Linked DNA regions of Cohnella herbarum. The protein of the gene in region 1 binds, or shares a complex with, the protein of each later gene. Links are inferred from orthologs where the notes say so. Each region holds a gene or a part of one and is shown on either strand. Other genes may lie near its edges.

Region 1 (8,476 bases):
AGTAAATAGCTTTTGCCGATCCCCGCCGTTCCATAGACGTTAATGATCCGCTCGGATCGTTCCGTCATGCCGGTCAGAAATTGCTCGAAAAAGCGAAGCTCGAATTCACGCCCCACGAAATGATCTTCCATGAGCTCCCTCATCCGATGACCGAACGTTTCACCCATGTTTCCACCCCTGTAATTCCCATTTTATCGAAAAGTATACTATCAAAGTAACCAAAAGGATAGCCTCGCCTCAACCCCTCCCATGTTACTTTAACCTTACACCTAACAGATGGAGGAGTTGAGCTCGGGATGAAAACGACGGAGAGGATTCACGACCGGAATCTACTAAAGCAAGATGCCTATATTACGGGTTCGGAAATTTTGTTGCGCATGCTGTTGTTGGAGGGCGTCGATTGCGTCTTCGGTTATCCCGGAGGAGCCGTTCTCTATATTTACGATGCCATGCACGATAATCCGGACTTTCGCCATATCCTCACCAGGCATGAACAAGGCGCTATTCACGCGGCAGACGGATATGCCAGATCAACCGGTAAAACTGGGGTATGCATTGCCACTTCAGGTCCCGGAGCAACCAACTTGGTCACGGGGATCGCGACGGCCTATATGGATTCCGTACCGTTAGTCGTCATTACGGGAAATGTCGCAACGGACTTAATCGGTACCGATTCTTTCCAAGAGGCCGATATCGTCGGGATTACCCAGCCGATTACGAAGCACAACTTCTTCGTCCGCAGAGTCGAGGATTTGGCCAGAACGATTCGCCAGGCTTTCCGCATTGCCCAGACCGGCCGCAAGGGGCCCGTTCTCGTCGATATTCCGAAAGACGTATCCGCCGCATGGACGACATTCTCCTATCCCGAACATATTGAAACGCGAAATCCGATACTGCCGGATGAAAGCCTTGTTCACTCGCAAATCGACGCGCTTCTGGCGGCTATTCATTCGGCGGAAAAACCCCTGATCCTGTCCGGCGGCGGAGTCGTGTCCTCCGGAGCATCGGAAGCGTTGATCGAATTCGTTAACGGGACGGGAATTCCGATCGTCACCACTTTACTCGGTCTAGGCGGGTACCCTAGCGACTCGCGGCTGTGGTTGGGAATGCCCGGCATGCACGGCAGCTATGCAGCCAATCAGGCGCTTATCCACTGCGATCTACTCCTCTCGATAGGAGCAAGATTCGATGACCGGGTCACGATGAAACTGGATCGGTTTGCCCCGAATGCCCGCATTGCCCACATCGACATCGATGCAGCCGAGATCGGAAAGTTAGTTCCGACGTTGATCCCCATATGCGGGGATGCGAAGGAAATTCTATTGAAGATCAATCAACAGCTAGAGCGAATTCGTCGTCACCTTTCCGAAAAACAAGGCTGGATAAACGATCTCATGGCGATGAAGAGGGACTTCCCACTGGCCTATGAGGATTCCGAGGAGGTACTGAAGCCGCAGTATGTCGTGGAGATGATTTCGCGTACGACGAACGGGGAAGCGATCATCACGACCGACGTCGGTCAGCATCAAATGTGGGCCGCGCAGTTTTACCGGTATAAGCATCCCCGATCGTTGATAACTTCCGGCGGTTTAGGAACGATGGGATTCGGTTTTCCCTCGGCGATCGGCGCGCAGGTTGGTAATCCGGGCAAAATCGTCGTATCGATTAATGGGGACGGAGGCATGCAAATGTGCGCGCAGGAGCTGGCCATATGCGCGATTCACCGCATTCCGGTCAAGATCGTCATCCTGAATAACGAAACGCTGGGTATGATCAAGCAATGGCAGGAGCTCATTCACGCGAAACGTTACAGCCATATCGACTTGTCCGGCAGCCCCGATTTCGTTAAATTGGCTGAAGCCTACGGGGTTCCGGCTGGAAGGGCGACGAACAAAGCCGAGGCCGAGCTTCTATGGCAAGAAGCTCTTGATACGCCGGGCCCTTTCCTGATCGACTTCGCGATCTCGAAGGATGAGCTCGTATTCCCGATGGTTCCTCACGGGTCGGGGTTGCAGGATATGATTCTGGGAGGAAACAAGTCATGAAATCCGACAAGCAGCATATAGCGGTTATCGTACGCGACGACCCCGGAGTGCTTCAGCGCGTATCCGGCTTATTTTCCAGACGAAGCTATAACATTGACAGCATTACGGTCGGGGCTTCGGAGATAGAGAACCTGTCTCGAATGACCGTGGTCGCGAACGGGGACTCTCGTCAAATTTTGCAGCTATGCAATCAGCTACGCAAGCTGATCGATGTCATTCATGTGGAGCATCTAGAGGACAGACCTACCGTCGCTAGAGAGCTGTTGCTAGTTAAAGTAATCTATGAACAGGCAACCAAAGCGGAATTAAACGATCTAATAAACACTTTTCGTTGTTCCGTCATCGACGTCAGCTTGCAGTCCGTTATCGTTCAAGCGATCGGAGATCGGGAGAAAAACGATGCTTTTCTTCAGCTTATTCGGCCTTACGGTATCTTGGAAATCACCCGAACCGGGGAAACGGCGATGGCTAGGGGCTCAGAGCAATCGCATTAGACTGGCTATGAGAACGAGTACGCTTAACGGTTAAACCCCACTATAATTCGTTGCTAAAACAACCCAATTTTAACTTATGTCTACAGTTCGTTGATTGATCGTTCTTTGCCGATTGAAAATGGCTATTCTGACCGGTATATAGCTTTTGCGACAACCAGCATTCGAGAGTTATTTACTAACGGCGGCCATGGCCGTTATTTCGACGAAAACAATTGCTTAATAATTGACGGAACTGAGCGCCGTTATTTGAGCTCAAAAGGCATGTTTTCATTGGAGAATACTAAAATAAGAGCGCCCAGTTCCGTTAGATTTTGAAAAGCGCCTTTATGAGCAAAATAACGGCGCTCAGCTCCGTTAGAATGAAACTTACGCACTGCGCTGAACAATGAGCAACTCCTAATGCGAAAGCCCTGGCTAAGGGATAATGATCTGTTGAAAAAAAAGGAGGACCGGATGATCATCGTCATCCGGTCCTCCTCCTAATTCTATGGTTTAAACTTTCGCGAGCGCCGCTTCCGTTCTTGCCCGGTCTCTTTCCAGAACGGGACCGAGATACTTGCCCGTGTAGGAGTTTTTAACCTTGGACACTTCTTCGGGCGTACCCGTGGCCACGATCGTTCCGCCCCCGCTGCCGCCTTCGGGGCCCAAGTCTACAATATAATCGGCCGTCTTAATGACGTCCAGGTTATGCTCAATAACGAGCACGCTTTCCCCTGAGTCAACCAGTCTGTGCAACACTTGCAACAAACGATCGATGTCGTCGACATGGAGACCGGTCGTAGGCTCGTCGAGAATGTACAGCATCTTGCCCGTGCTGCGACGATACAGTTCCGCCGCCAGCTTCACCCGCTGCGCTTCGCCGCCTGACAACGTCGTGGCCGGCTGCCCCAGGTTCATATAGCCAAGACCGACGTCCATGAGGGTCTGCATCTTCCGGTGGATTCGCGGAATGTTCACGAAGAACTCGGTTGCATCCTCGATCGTCATCTCCAGCACTTCGGCAATGCTCTTGCCTTTATATTTCACTTCTAACGTCTCGCGATTGTATCTCTTGCCCTTGCAGATCTCGCACGGGACGTATACGTCCGGCAGAAAGTGCATCTCGATCTTGATGATTCCGTCGCCTTTACAGGCTTCGCAGCGGCCGCCTTTGACGTTAAAGCTGAAGCGGCCTTTCTTATAGCCGCGCACCTTAGACTCGTTCGTTATCGCGTATACGTCGCGAATATCGTCGAACACTCCGGTGTAGGTCGCGGGATTGGAACGAGGAGTTCTTCCGATCGGCGATTGGTCGATGTCGATGACCTTCTCCAAGTGCTCCAGCCCGTTCATCTCTTTATAAGCGCCCGGACGCGTCTTGGCTCTATTCAGATCGCGCGCCAACGTCTTATACAGGATTTCGTTGACCAACGTGGATTTACCCGAGCCCGAAACGCCCGTTACGGCCGTAAATACGCCCAGCGGGAACTTGGTGTTCAAGTTCTTGAGGTTGTTTTCCTTGGCGCCCTTGATCTCGATCCAATTGCCGTTCGGTTTGCGCCTCTCCTGAGGCACGGGGATAAACTTCCGTCCGCTGAGATAAGCTCCGGTTAACGATTTCTCGTCCGCCATGACTTGCTGCGGCGTCCCTTCGGACATAATCGTACCGCCGTGAATTCCCGCTCCCGGGCCGATATCGATAATCCAATCCGCCGCCATCATCGTATCCTCGTCATGTTCGACGACGATAAGCGTGTTGCCTAAATCGCGCATATGATTAAGAGTTTGAATAAGTCTGTCGTTATCCCGTTGATGGAGTCCAATACTAGGCTCATCCAAAATATACAAGACACCCATCAGACTCGAGCCGATCTGCGTCGCCAATCTTATTCGCTGGGCTTCTCCGCCGGATAACGTGCCCGCCGCCCTGGACAAGGTCAAATATTCCAAGCCCACGTTCACGAGGAAGCCGAGACGATTATTGATCTCCTTCAAGATCAGGTTGGCGATAGCCAGTTCCTTCTCGTTAAGCTCAAGGCCGGAGAAGAACCTCTGCGCCTCGCCGATGGACAACGAAGTGACGTAAGAGATGTTTTCCTTGCCGATCGTTACGGCCAAAGATTCCTTCTTCAGACGGTGGCCTTTGCATTTCGCGCACGGCTTCGCGCCCATGTAAACCTCGATGAACTCGCGAATGCCTTCGGAGCCCGTTTCCCGGTACCGACGTTCCAAATTGTTAACGACGCCCTCGAACGGAACTTGCGCGTCGCGCGTATGACCGAACTCGTTCTCGTAACGGAAGCGAATTCTCTCGCCGCCCGTGCCGTATAGAATGATCTGCATGTGCTTGTCGGACAATTGTTCGACCGGCACGTCGGTCGGAATGCCGAAATGCGCGCATACGGCCGCTAGAAATTGCGGGTAGTAATTGGACGTGCTCCCCGCCCAAGCCTCGAATGCGCCGTCTTCTATGCTCTTCGAGTGATCCGGTATCAGCAGCTCCGGGTCGACGACCATCTTCACGCCAAGACCGTCGCATTCCGGACAAGCCCCGTAGGGCGAGTTAAACGAGAACATGCGCGGGGCAAGCTCGTCGATAGAGAAGCCGCATTCCGGACAAGCCAAATTGGAGTTGAACATGATCTCTTCCTTGTCGATAATATCGACAAGGATCTGGCCGCCCGAGAGCTTCAGTCCCGTTTCCAAAGAGTCGGCAAGCCGCGAAGCGACGTCATCCTTCACGACGATCCTATCTACGACGACTTCGATCGAATGCTTCTTGTTCTTCTCGAGCTCGATGGTTTCGGACAGATCGCGGATTTCTCCGTTCACGCGAACCCGCACGAAACCTTGCTTCTGGATATCTGCCAGCAGTTTCGTGTGTTCGCCTTTACGACCGTTAACGATAGGAGCTAAGATTTGCAGTCGCGTCCGCTCCGGATATTCCATAATCCTGTCGACCATCTGTTCTACGGTCTGGGACGTGATCTCGATCCCATGGTCCGGACAATGAGGCCGTCCAACGCGGGCGAACATCAACCGCAAATAATCGTATATTTCCGTTACCGTACCGACGGTAGAACGCGGATTGCGGCTTGTCGTCTTCTGGTCGATGGATATCGCCGGCGATAACCCGTCAATAGAGTCTACGTCGGGTTTATCCATCTGGCCAAGAAACTGACGCGCATAAGCGGACAAGGATTCCACGTAACGCCGTTGACCTTCCGCGTAGATCGTATCGAAAGCAAGCGAGGACTTGCCTGAACCAGAAAGCCCTGTTAGCACGACGAATTTATCCCGCGGTATCGTGACGTCGATATTTTTCAAATTATGGGCGCGCGCGCCCTTGATTATTATTTTCTCGTTAGCCAAAACGAAAAAGCCCCTTTCGCGACAACGCGGGGCCTCTTGGTAACATGCCCGCCGCAGTCGCACACGAAATAAGAATGTGTGTTCCCGTTCATTATACAGAACTGCGGCTGGTCATGCAAATGATTTGTAAATTACAGTCAAAGACTACAGAAGTTCCTTACGAAGCTGCTCCGGGGATTTCGGAGACAACAAGCCGTAAGGCACGTCGAATACGGTCTTCGCTCCGGTTTGGCCTGCTTGCGCCATACGATAAGCGGCACGGGCATACGCAACGAGAACGCTCGCCGTAAATTCCGGATTGCTGTCCAGCTTAAGGCTGAATTCGATTAATTGCGTGCTTCCGTTATTCGGACCGGTTTGCCCGCTCCGTATGACGTTCCCGCCATGCGGCATCGTTGAATGCTCCGCGCGAAGCACTTCATCGCTCACGAAGTGAACGACGGTTTCGTAGTCCGCGAAATAGTTCGGCATGTTCTTGATTTCGTTCGCAACCGCTTCGGCATCGGCGCCTTCTTGCAACACAACGAAACATTCCCGCAAATGTTTCTCGCGAGTCGTCAATTGAGGGTTGCTCCCGCTGCGTACGCGTTCTACGGCAGCATCGTGAGGAATCGTGTACTGAATGCCGTTGCTTACGCCTTCTACCCGACGGATCGCATCGGAATGGCCTTGGCTGACGCCTTTGCCCCAGAACGTATACTCTTTGCCTTCCGGAAGAACGGCTTCCGCCAGCAAACGGTTCAAGGAGAACAAGCCCGGATCCCAACCGGTCGAGATCACGCTTACGTTGCCGTTCGTTTGCGCGGCATCGTCCACTTTATTGAAGTATTCCGGGATTAACGCGTGCGTATCGAAGCTATCTACGGTATGGAAATGCTTGGCCAAAGCAGGACCTTGCTCCGGCAAATCCTTCGCGGAGCCTCCGCACAGGATCATGACGTCTATTTTACCTTTGTATTGCTCGATATCCGAGATGGATACCATCGGAGTTCCCGCTTCGATCGCTTCCGGATTGCGACGCGTGAAAATCGCTTCGAGTTCCATGTCCGGATTTTGGCGGATCGCCGACTCCACCCCGCGACCCAAATTTCCGTAACCGACTATGCCTACCGAGATCGTTTTACTCAATTTCGTCTTCCTCCTAATAATGTGCAATTATCGCATCCTTAGAATGCGTTCTATAACCATCAAATACGAAAATCTGATTCCCTATATAACGACACTCAACTATTTTACATCAAGTGAGGTACGCGCAAAAGCTTATTTTTTGTTATCATTCTACAAAAAGTTTGCATTAATTTTATCTAAAACATATATAAATGAAAAAATTTGTAATGAAGCGCACGAAAAACTCCGGAGCGCTAATCGTCACTCCGGAGCCTCGCAAAAATGTGTTACAAACTAGCCTTCAATTCAAGCAACGCATCGCGCAGCTCCGCGGCGCGTTCGAACTGCAAACTCTTCGCCGCTTCCTTCATCTCGAATTCCAGGCGCTCGACCATCGACGCGCGCTCCTTCTTCGATAGCTTGCTGAGATCCTCTGCTCCCGATAAGTAAGTACTCTTCGACTCCGCGGCTTTCGTTGCTTCGATGAGGTCGCGAACCTTCTTAACGATGGTCTGCGGCGTAATGCCATGTTGCTCGTTATAGGCCAACTGTATCGTCCGGCGGCGATCCGTCTCGCCGATCGCCTTCTCCATGGAATCCGTCATTTTGTCGCCGTACATAATAACCCTGCCGCTCGCGTTACGCGCCGCGCGTCCGATTGTCTGGATCAATGACCTCTCCGAGCGCAAGAACCCTTCCTTGTCGGCATCCAATATCGCGACCAAAGAAACCTCTGGTAGATCGAGACCTTCCCTAAGCAGGTTAATCCCGATCAATACATCGAATACGCCAAGCCGAAGATCGCGCAGGATCGCCATCCGCTCCAACGTCTTGATATCGGAATGAAGGTAACGAACTTTAATGCCGACTTCCTTCATGTAATCGGTTAGGTCCTCGGACATCTTCTTCGTTAATGTCGTCACGAGTACCCTTTCGTCCTTGGAGATCCGGTCGCGAATCTCGCCGAGCAGATCGTCGATCTGTCCTTTGGTCGGACGGATCTCGATGATCGGATCGATCAGTCCCGTCGGACGAATGATTTGCTCCACTACCGTCGGACAGTGCTCCAGCTCATACGGTCCCGGCGTCGCGGAAACGAATACGAGCTGTTTCGCCTTCTCCTCAAACTCTTCGAACCTCAGGGGCCGATTGTCCTTCGCGGAAGGTAGCCGGAAGCCGTGATCTACGAGAACCGATTTACGCGCTTGGTCACCGTTGTACATCGCCCGCAATTGCGGTAAAGTCACGTGCGACTCATCGATGACGATCATGTAATCGTCCGGGAAGAAGTCCATCAGCGTATAAGGCGTCGCCCCGCGTTCGCGGAACGTCATCGGGCCCGAATAGTTCTCGATCCCCGAGCAGAAACCCATCTCGGACATCATCTCCAGATCGTATCGCGTACGTTGCTCCAGCCGCTGTGCTTCCAGAAGCTTACCCGCGTCCCGAAGCTCGACAAGCCTTTCTTCCAATTCCCGC
Region 2 (6,639 bases), 890 kb from region 1 along the record:
TCCGGCGTGACCGGAACGTTCATGAAGAAGTTAATGTTCGGCGCCAAATTACGCTTGGAGTATTTACCTCCTTCCGCGTGATTCGCCAGTTGAAGCATAAAAGTATCGCGGCAATTGTGCATGTGCAGCTTCTCATGGGCGTAGCGCACGGTGTTGCTCTGCGCCGAGCAAGCACCGCCCAACGTATCATGGCGGCCGCACGTATCCGCGACGATCGTCAGCAGCTCTTTGCCCGATTCCGCCCGCAGCACGGAGCCGGCCGACAAGTAGATGTTGCGCTGACCCGTTATCGTGCGAACGGCGCTATAGTGATCCTCCGGATTGTCCGCATCGTAGAAAAGCGTATCCGCAGCTTGATTCCCCTCCAGATCGACGATCCGCAGCACTTGCCCCGGATTTAGCTCCCGCATCCAACCGTTCCCCGCAAGGACGACTTCGTCGTAGACGGCGGATTCAGGTTGTCGCGAACTTTCGACTCGATTAAATACGGCCATGGATAATTCCTCCCAGAAAGTATGGATTGCTCGCTATCGGCCTTGCAGCGCGTAATATTCCCATGTGTTCTCATAAGCGCGTCGATTCTCCGGACGAAAGCCGACGCAGTAATCGTCGTAGCCGACCGCCCCTTCCGACGGCAGCACCTCCAATTTCACCGGCACCGAAGGATAAATCGTTCTCGGATCGAGCGGATTCGGGGTGTTCGACAGCACGAGCACGACATCCATTTCGGTTCGAAGCGTAACGGTGGAGTTCGGGAGGCAGTGCCCCGTATCGTAGTGCAATTCTCCCGTTTCGTCGCAATACACCTTCGAGAACAAATTCACGTTGGGCATGAGATCGCGCACGCCGAGTCCGCATCGCACGAGTTCGACGGCCAGATTGTCCCGACCGCTCCGCAACCAATCGTTCCGCGTTTCCTGATACGTAGTTACTCCGTATTTCGCATCCGTCTCCTCCCGGGTCGTGTAACCCGAAATCGTATCGTGCCAGCCCAAGCTATCCTCCACGATAGCCGCGAGCACCCTCCCGTTATCGCTCATAAGCGTATGCCCCCTTGTCAGATGCGCGGTGTACTGCGCCTTCAGAGTATCCGGCATATTGTAGCGCTCGGTTAGATCGTCCGCGTTATAGAGCAATACGGAGACGTTAGCCCCTGCTCCTAACGCCGTGAAGCGTAGCCGTTTGCCTCTGCCGATCTTGCCCGACCATTTCCCTCCCGGTCGGATGGAAACGCTCCAGTCGTTGTTTTCCATTCGAATCGCTCCTTTTTTAGATTCAAACCTGATCTTGGGTAAATAAAAAGGAGACATCACAAGACGATTGTCTTGATGATATCTCCCAGGTTTTTATCCTTCCGTGTCGCCCCCGCGCTCGGGAACGGTTTACTCTCGGACCAGCCCGGTAATCGAGTCTCCGGCGGAACCCTAGTAAACTTAGTATTAAGTTGTGTAACTAAACATAACATATCACGAGCGATTATCTTCGTCAATCCTGATTATTTGAATTTTTGGTCGCTTTTTTATTCAATAATCAATTTTTATGTTAGTTTATATTACATAATTGGATGATTAATTCGGCAGAAAAGCTGCATATAAAAAAAGACGCGCCCGGAATCCTTCGATCGCTTGATCGGAATTCCGGAACACGTCTTCGATTAGGGTTGCCTTACTTCGCTCCTGCCGACGCGCTTGGCGACGCGCTTGGCGATGCGCTTGGCGATGACGAAGGAGAAGCACTAGGAGATGCGCTAGGAGAACCCGATGCGCTAGGCGTCGGTTCTTGCGGCAACGTCACCTTGATTTCAAGCTTGTCCTGTTCTGCGGTCAAGAACTCGTTCAATTTCGTCGATGCAACGGCTGTCTTGATCTCGTCTTTGTCGGTCTCCTTAAGCTTATCGTAAGCCGTCGCTTCGCGACTCTCAACTTTCATGACGTGATAGCCGAATTGCGTTTTGACCGGTTCGCCGATAACGCCGATTTCTTGCGTGTTGGCCGCTTCCTTGAATTCCGGAACCCAGCCCTTCGCGGTTTGCTTCTCGTAAAGTCCGCCTTTATCTTTAGAGCCGTCATCCGTCGAATACTCCTTCGCCAGAGCCGCCCAGTCCTCGTTCGTTTCCAATTTCGTTTTGACCTCTTTGGCCAACTTCAACGCGTCTTCTTCGGATTTCAATTCCGCGCCGGTGTTCGGATCGACCGTACCGATCAGAATATGACGAACGGTAACTACGTTATAGTCCGTAGGAGCTTTCTCATACTCCGCTTTGATTTCTTCTTCCTTAACCGTCGGCTTCAGCTCTTCGCCTTTAGCCCCGTAGAAGGATTGGAATGCTGCGAGGTCCTTATACTGCGCGACCGCTTCTTTCACGGATAGATCTCCGTCATCCATAAGCTTCTTCAATGACGCATCCGTTTTTCTTGCATCTTCAAGCTGCTTTTTGAACGAATCCGCCGCCGTCTGAGCTTTCTTGTCCTCCTCCTTGGAGATATCCTTGATAAGGACTTTGCTCACGATATACTGCTTAACGAATTGTTCTTTGATTTGCGGAATCGACATGTACATCGCCGCTTGAGGATTCATGATCGATTGGAACGTCGCGTATTTGTTGAATTCTTTTTCTGTGACTTCTCCGCCCTTATACGTTGCGATAACGGTGGCACCAGCCCCCTTGTCGTTCTTACCGCAAGCGGATATTAGTGCGACGAGCATGACCAATGCCAGCGTCAACATTGACAACCGGCGGTATGGCATGCGATTACGGTGCAACATCCTGTAGTTCCCCCTTTGATTTTGTCGCTTCTTTGTATTGTACCAGAAAATCCTCCACGAGCGCTAATAAGGCATTCTCGTCCATCCCTCTTACCTTGAAGCGAATAAGCAATTGCTGCTCGGTGAAAGCCGTGACCATGCGCCCTTGCATCTTAGCTTCCAACGCTTTAAGCTTGCTCACTTCCACGTCGGCCCGACGTCGCTCTTCCAGCTTAAGCGTCAATTCGTCTCCTCGCCGGACAATGGATTCGATGCCGTATTTGCGTCCGTACACTTTTAGTCTAGCCACCGTCATTAAGTTAAGCACGGCTTTAGGCGGTTCTCCGAAACGGTCTACCAGCTCTTCGAACAAATCTTCGACGTCTTCGAGCGACGTTGCCGTCGCGACCTTCTTGTAGATCTCGATTTTCTGTATGCTATCGTAAATATATTCAGGAGGCAAATACGCGTCCACGCCCAAATCCAACTGGGTATTGACCGGCTGAGGCGGAAGAACGACGCCCCCCATCTCTAGCTTGCGGCTTTGAATTTCTTCCGCGAGCATCTGAGAATACAGGTCAAAGCCGACGGATGCGATAAAGCCATGCTGCTCGGCGCCGAGCAAATTGCCCGCTCCGCGGATCGATAGATCGCGCATGGCAATCTTGAAGCCGGAGCCGAGCTCCGTAAATTCCTTGATCGATTGCAGACGTTTCTCCGCAACCTCCGTCAACACCTTGTCCCGCTGATACGTAAAGTACGCATACGCGATCCGATTCGAACGTCCTACGCGTCCCCGAAGCTGATACAACTGAGATAGACCCATTCGATCCGCATCGTGCACGAGCAACGTATTGACGTTCGGGATATCTACTCCGGTCTCGATAATGCTCGTGCTAACCAAGACGTCGTATTCGCCGTCCAAGAAGTCCAGAATCGTTCTCTCCAGCTCCTGCTCCGACATCTGCCCATGAGCGACGGCAACGCGGGCATCCGGAACGAGCGCGCTAATCTGCTCGGCCATCTGGTAGATGCCTTGAACCCGGTTAAACAAATAATAAACTTGACCGTCCCGCGCGAGCTCCCGTTCCACCGCTTCCCTAACGAGCGTAGGGCTATATTCGACCACGTAGGTTTGCACCGGAAAACGATTTTCCGGCGGCGTCTCGATGACCGACAAATCCCTAACGCCCAGCATGGACATATGAAGCGTACGCGGAATAGGCGTGGCCGTAAGCGTCAGCACGTCCACGTTCGTCTTGATCTTCTTCAGCTTTTCCTTATGGGTTACGCCGAAACGCTGCTCTTCGTCCACGACAAGAAGCCCCAGCTCCTTGAATACGATATCTTGGGAGAGCAGGCGATGCGTACCGATTACAACATCTACCGTACCGGCCTTTAGACCCTTGATCGCTTCCGCCTGTTCCTTGCGCGACCGGAATCGGCTTAACACCTTGATATTAAAAGGATACCCGGAGAACCTCTCCCGGAAGGTTTCATAGTGCTGCTGCGCTAGAATCGTAGTCGGAACAAGCACAGCGACCTGCTTGCCCTCGATAGCGGCTTTGAATGCCGCGCGAATAGCAACCTCCGTCTTGCCGTAACCGACATCTCCGCAAAGCAACCGGTCCATCGGGCGAGGAGTTTGCATGTCTTCTTTGATTTCCTTGATGGCTCGTAGCTGATCCGCCGTTTCGTCGTAAGGGAACATCTCCTCGAACTCTTGCTGGTAGGGAGTGTCCTCCCCAAAGCCGAAGCCCGTCGTCGCCTGCCGTTCCGCATACAGCTTAATCAGATCGTCGGCGATGTCTTGCACCGAGGAGCGAACCTTCGACTTAACCCGATTCCAATCCGCTCCGCCGAGCTTGCTGACCTTGGGTTCCTTTTCCTCGTTGCCGACGTACTTCTGAATGAGGTCGAATTGCTCTACGGGTACCGAAAGACGGTCTCCTCCCGCGTAAACGATATGAAGATAGTCTTTGTGTATTCCGCCGACTTCGAGGGTTCCGATGCCGAGATATTTGCCCACCCCATGATTCTGATGGACGACGTAATCGCCGACCTTAAGCTCCGTATAGCTCTTGATCCGCTCCGCGTTGTCTAGGTGGCGATCTACCCTGCGGGCTTTGCGTTGCTTCTGGGTGAACATCTCGCCTTCCGTAATGACGACAAGCTTAATAGAAGGCAGCTCAAACCCGCTCTGCAGGTTCCCTTGCAGAATCTCCGGAGTTTCGATCTGATAGTCTTCGAGCACGCGTCTCATTCTCTCCGCGCGTTCCGCATTGCCCGCTAGCATCAAGATCCGGACTCCGCCCTTGCGCCAACGTTCCATCTCCGCCTTGAGCACGTTCATCTGACCGTGAAAATTTTGCATCGAGCGGCAGACGAAATTGATAATGTTCTGCGGCTGAGTATGGGGAATTTGGCGAACGAACAAGGACAGATACACCGTCTGGAAGCCTTTTGGATACAGCGCCTGTTCCGCGGAGACAGCCAGAACGAAGCCAGGCAATGACTTGCCCTGCTGCAGCAGATGGGTCGTCCATTCGGACTCGTCGCGTTCCAACTGCCGTGCGGTCTCGCCCAGCCTGTTCGGTTCATCCATTAAGAGAACCGCGTCCTTAGGAATATAGTCCAGCAGCGTTTGACGCTCCGGATATAGCAAAGACATGTACTTGTAAATTTCGGAAAAATAAACATTTTGTCGCAATAGCTCAATTTCCCGGGAAATTTCGGAGCTTAACCGCTCTTTCGCTTGCCTATCGGACATTTTCTCGAGTTGCTTATCGAGCAAATCGTGCGCATGTTGAGCCGCGTTCTGGAACCGCCTTTCCCCTGCGATCCATTCTCGGCTTGGCTGCACGGTATACGCTTCCAGCTTGTCGATCGACCTCTGATCCGCGGGATCGAACGTGCGAATCGAATCGATCTCATCGTCGAACCACTCGACGCGATAGGCGATTCCGGATGCAAGCGGGAAAAAATCCACGATTCCCCCGCGAACGCTCAGATGCCCCTTCTGCTCGACTCTATCTACGCGCTCGTAACCTAATTGGATCATTCCTCGCAGGAATTGATCCATAGGCAACGTATTGCCGACCTTCAGATCGATATGCGCTTCCGCCATCGTCTTCAGGTCGGGTTGGAACCTCCGAACCCCCGCGAACGGTACGACAATAACGCCGCGGAAGCCTTCCGCAAGCTTGAGAATAACTTCTAATCGGCGTGCCGACGTCTCCGGGCTCGAGATCGCCGTCTCCGCGGCAATTAATTCGTTGGCCGGATACAACAATACCTCTTCGGGAGAAAGGCACTCTTGTAGGTCATCCGCCATTTTCTGCGCCGAGAACATATTATGGGTAATTGCAAGAATAGGCCGTTGCAATTCCCTGTACAGTCCGGCAATAGCCGCTTGGCGCGCGGAACCGGACAAGCCAGCGACAAGCTGCTCCCGCATTCCGCCCTTCAAGCCTTGTATGACGCTAATTAAATCGGGATCGGTAACCAGCGATTGGATTAGCGGCTTCATGGCATTTCCCCTCTCAGATCACACGGGCCAGCCTACCGGATTTTACGTCAAACGGCACGGCGCGATGCGTCGGCTGGCTTGAAGTATCGTGGACGGGCAACCCGCTTCTACATAAGTAAATTTGCTCCGCAAAATCATGAAAAAAGCCCCGGCACATGCCAAGGACTCCTTAAGGAATGTCGGAACGTGATACATCCGCTTTCATTGCAATGGGTTGGACAACAAAGCCAACTCGGGGTTCGCATCCAATGTTTGGCTGCAATAATCGCAGATTACCCGTACGGTCACGTCCCCGTTGGAATTATACGCTATTATACGCTTTCGCTCTTCGGGGGTCAAGAAATGCAACCCGAGCCGGTATTCCG

Evidence for each region. The genes of interacting proteins can lie anywhere in the genome.
Region 2: the proteins of uvrA (region 1) and mfd are in contact, whole or in part, in a crystal structure (PDB 4DFC), measured with the Escherichia coli proteins. The link is inferred for Cohnella herbarum from one-to-one orthologs.

What each region holds. Positions count from the first base shown.
Region 1 is NZ_CP051680.1:4,586,918-4,595,393, forward strand. What follows is about bases 2,832-6,201. They hold uvrA (excinuclease ABC subunit UvrA), read right to left. Parts: upstream 5,891-6,201; coding sequence 3,032-5,890; downstream 2,832-3,031. Other genes in these bases: HH215_RS19590 (hypothetical protein), read right to left, coding at 2,832-3,006; HH215_RS19600 (diaminopimelate dehydrogenase), read right to left, coding at 6,035-6,201. Also shown: HH215_RS19575 (LuxR C-terminal-related transcriptional regulator), read right to left, coding at 1-167; ilvB (biosynthetic-type acetolactate synthase large subunit), read left to right, coding at 297-2,045; ilvN (acetolactate synthase small subunit), read left to right, coding at 2,042-2,539; more of HH215_RS19590, read right to left, coding at 2,782-2,831; more of HH215_RS19600, read right to left, coding at 6,202-7,018; excinuclease ABC subunit UvrB, read right to left, coding at 7,285-8,476. UniProt on the Escherichia coli protein: The UvrABC repair system catalyzes the recognition and processing of DNA lesions. UvrA is an ATPase and a DNA-binding protein. A damage recognition complex composed of 2 UvrA and 2 UvrB subunits scans DNA for abnormalities.
Region 2 is NZ_CP051680.1:5,478,507-5,485,145, reverse strand. The notes cover bases 2,553-6,639. They hold mfd (transcription-repair coupling factor), read right to left. Parts: upstream 6,275-6,639; coding sequence 2,753-6,274; downstream 2,553-2,752. Other genes in these bases: HH215_RS23380 (anti-sigma-F factor Fin family protein), read right to left, coding at 6,476-6,639; HH215_RS23390 (peptidylprolyl isomerase), read right to left, coding at 2,553-2,766. Also shown: HH215_RS23400 (urea amidolyase associated protein UAAP2), read right to left, coding at 1-494; HH215_RS23395 (urea amidolyase associated protein UAAP1), read right to left, coding at 528-1,253; more of HH215_RS23390, read right to left, coding at 1,666-2,552. UniProt on the Escherichia coli protein: Couples transcription and DNA repair by recognizing RNA polymerase (RNAP) stalled at DNA lesions. Mediates ATP-dependent release of RNAP and its truncated transcript from the DNA, and recruitment of nucleotide excision repair machinery to the damaged site.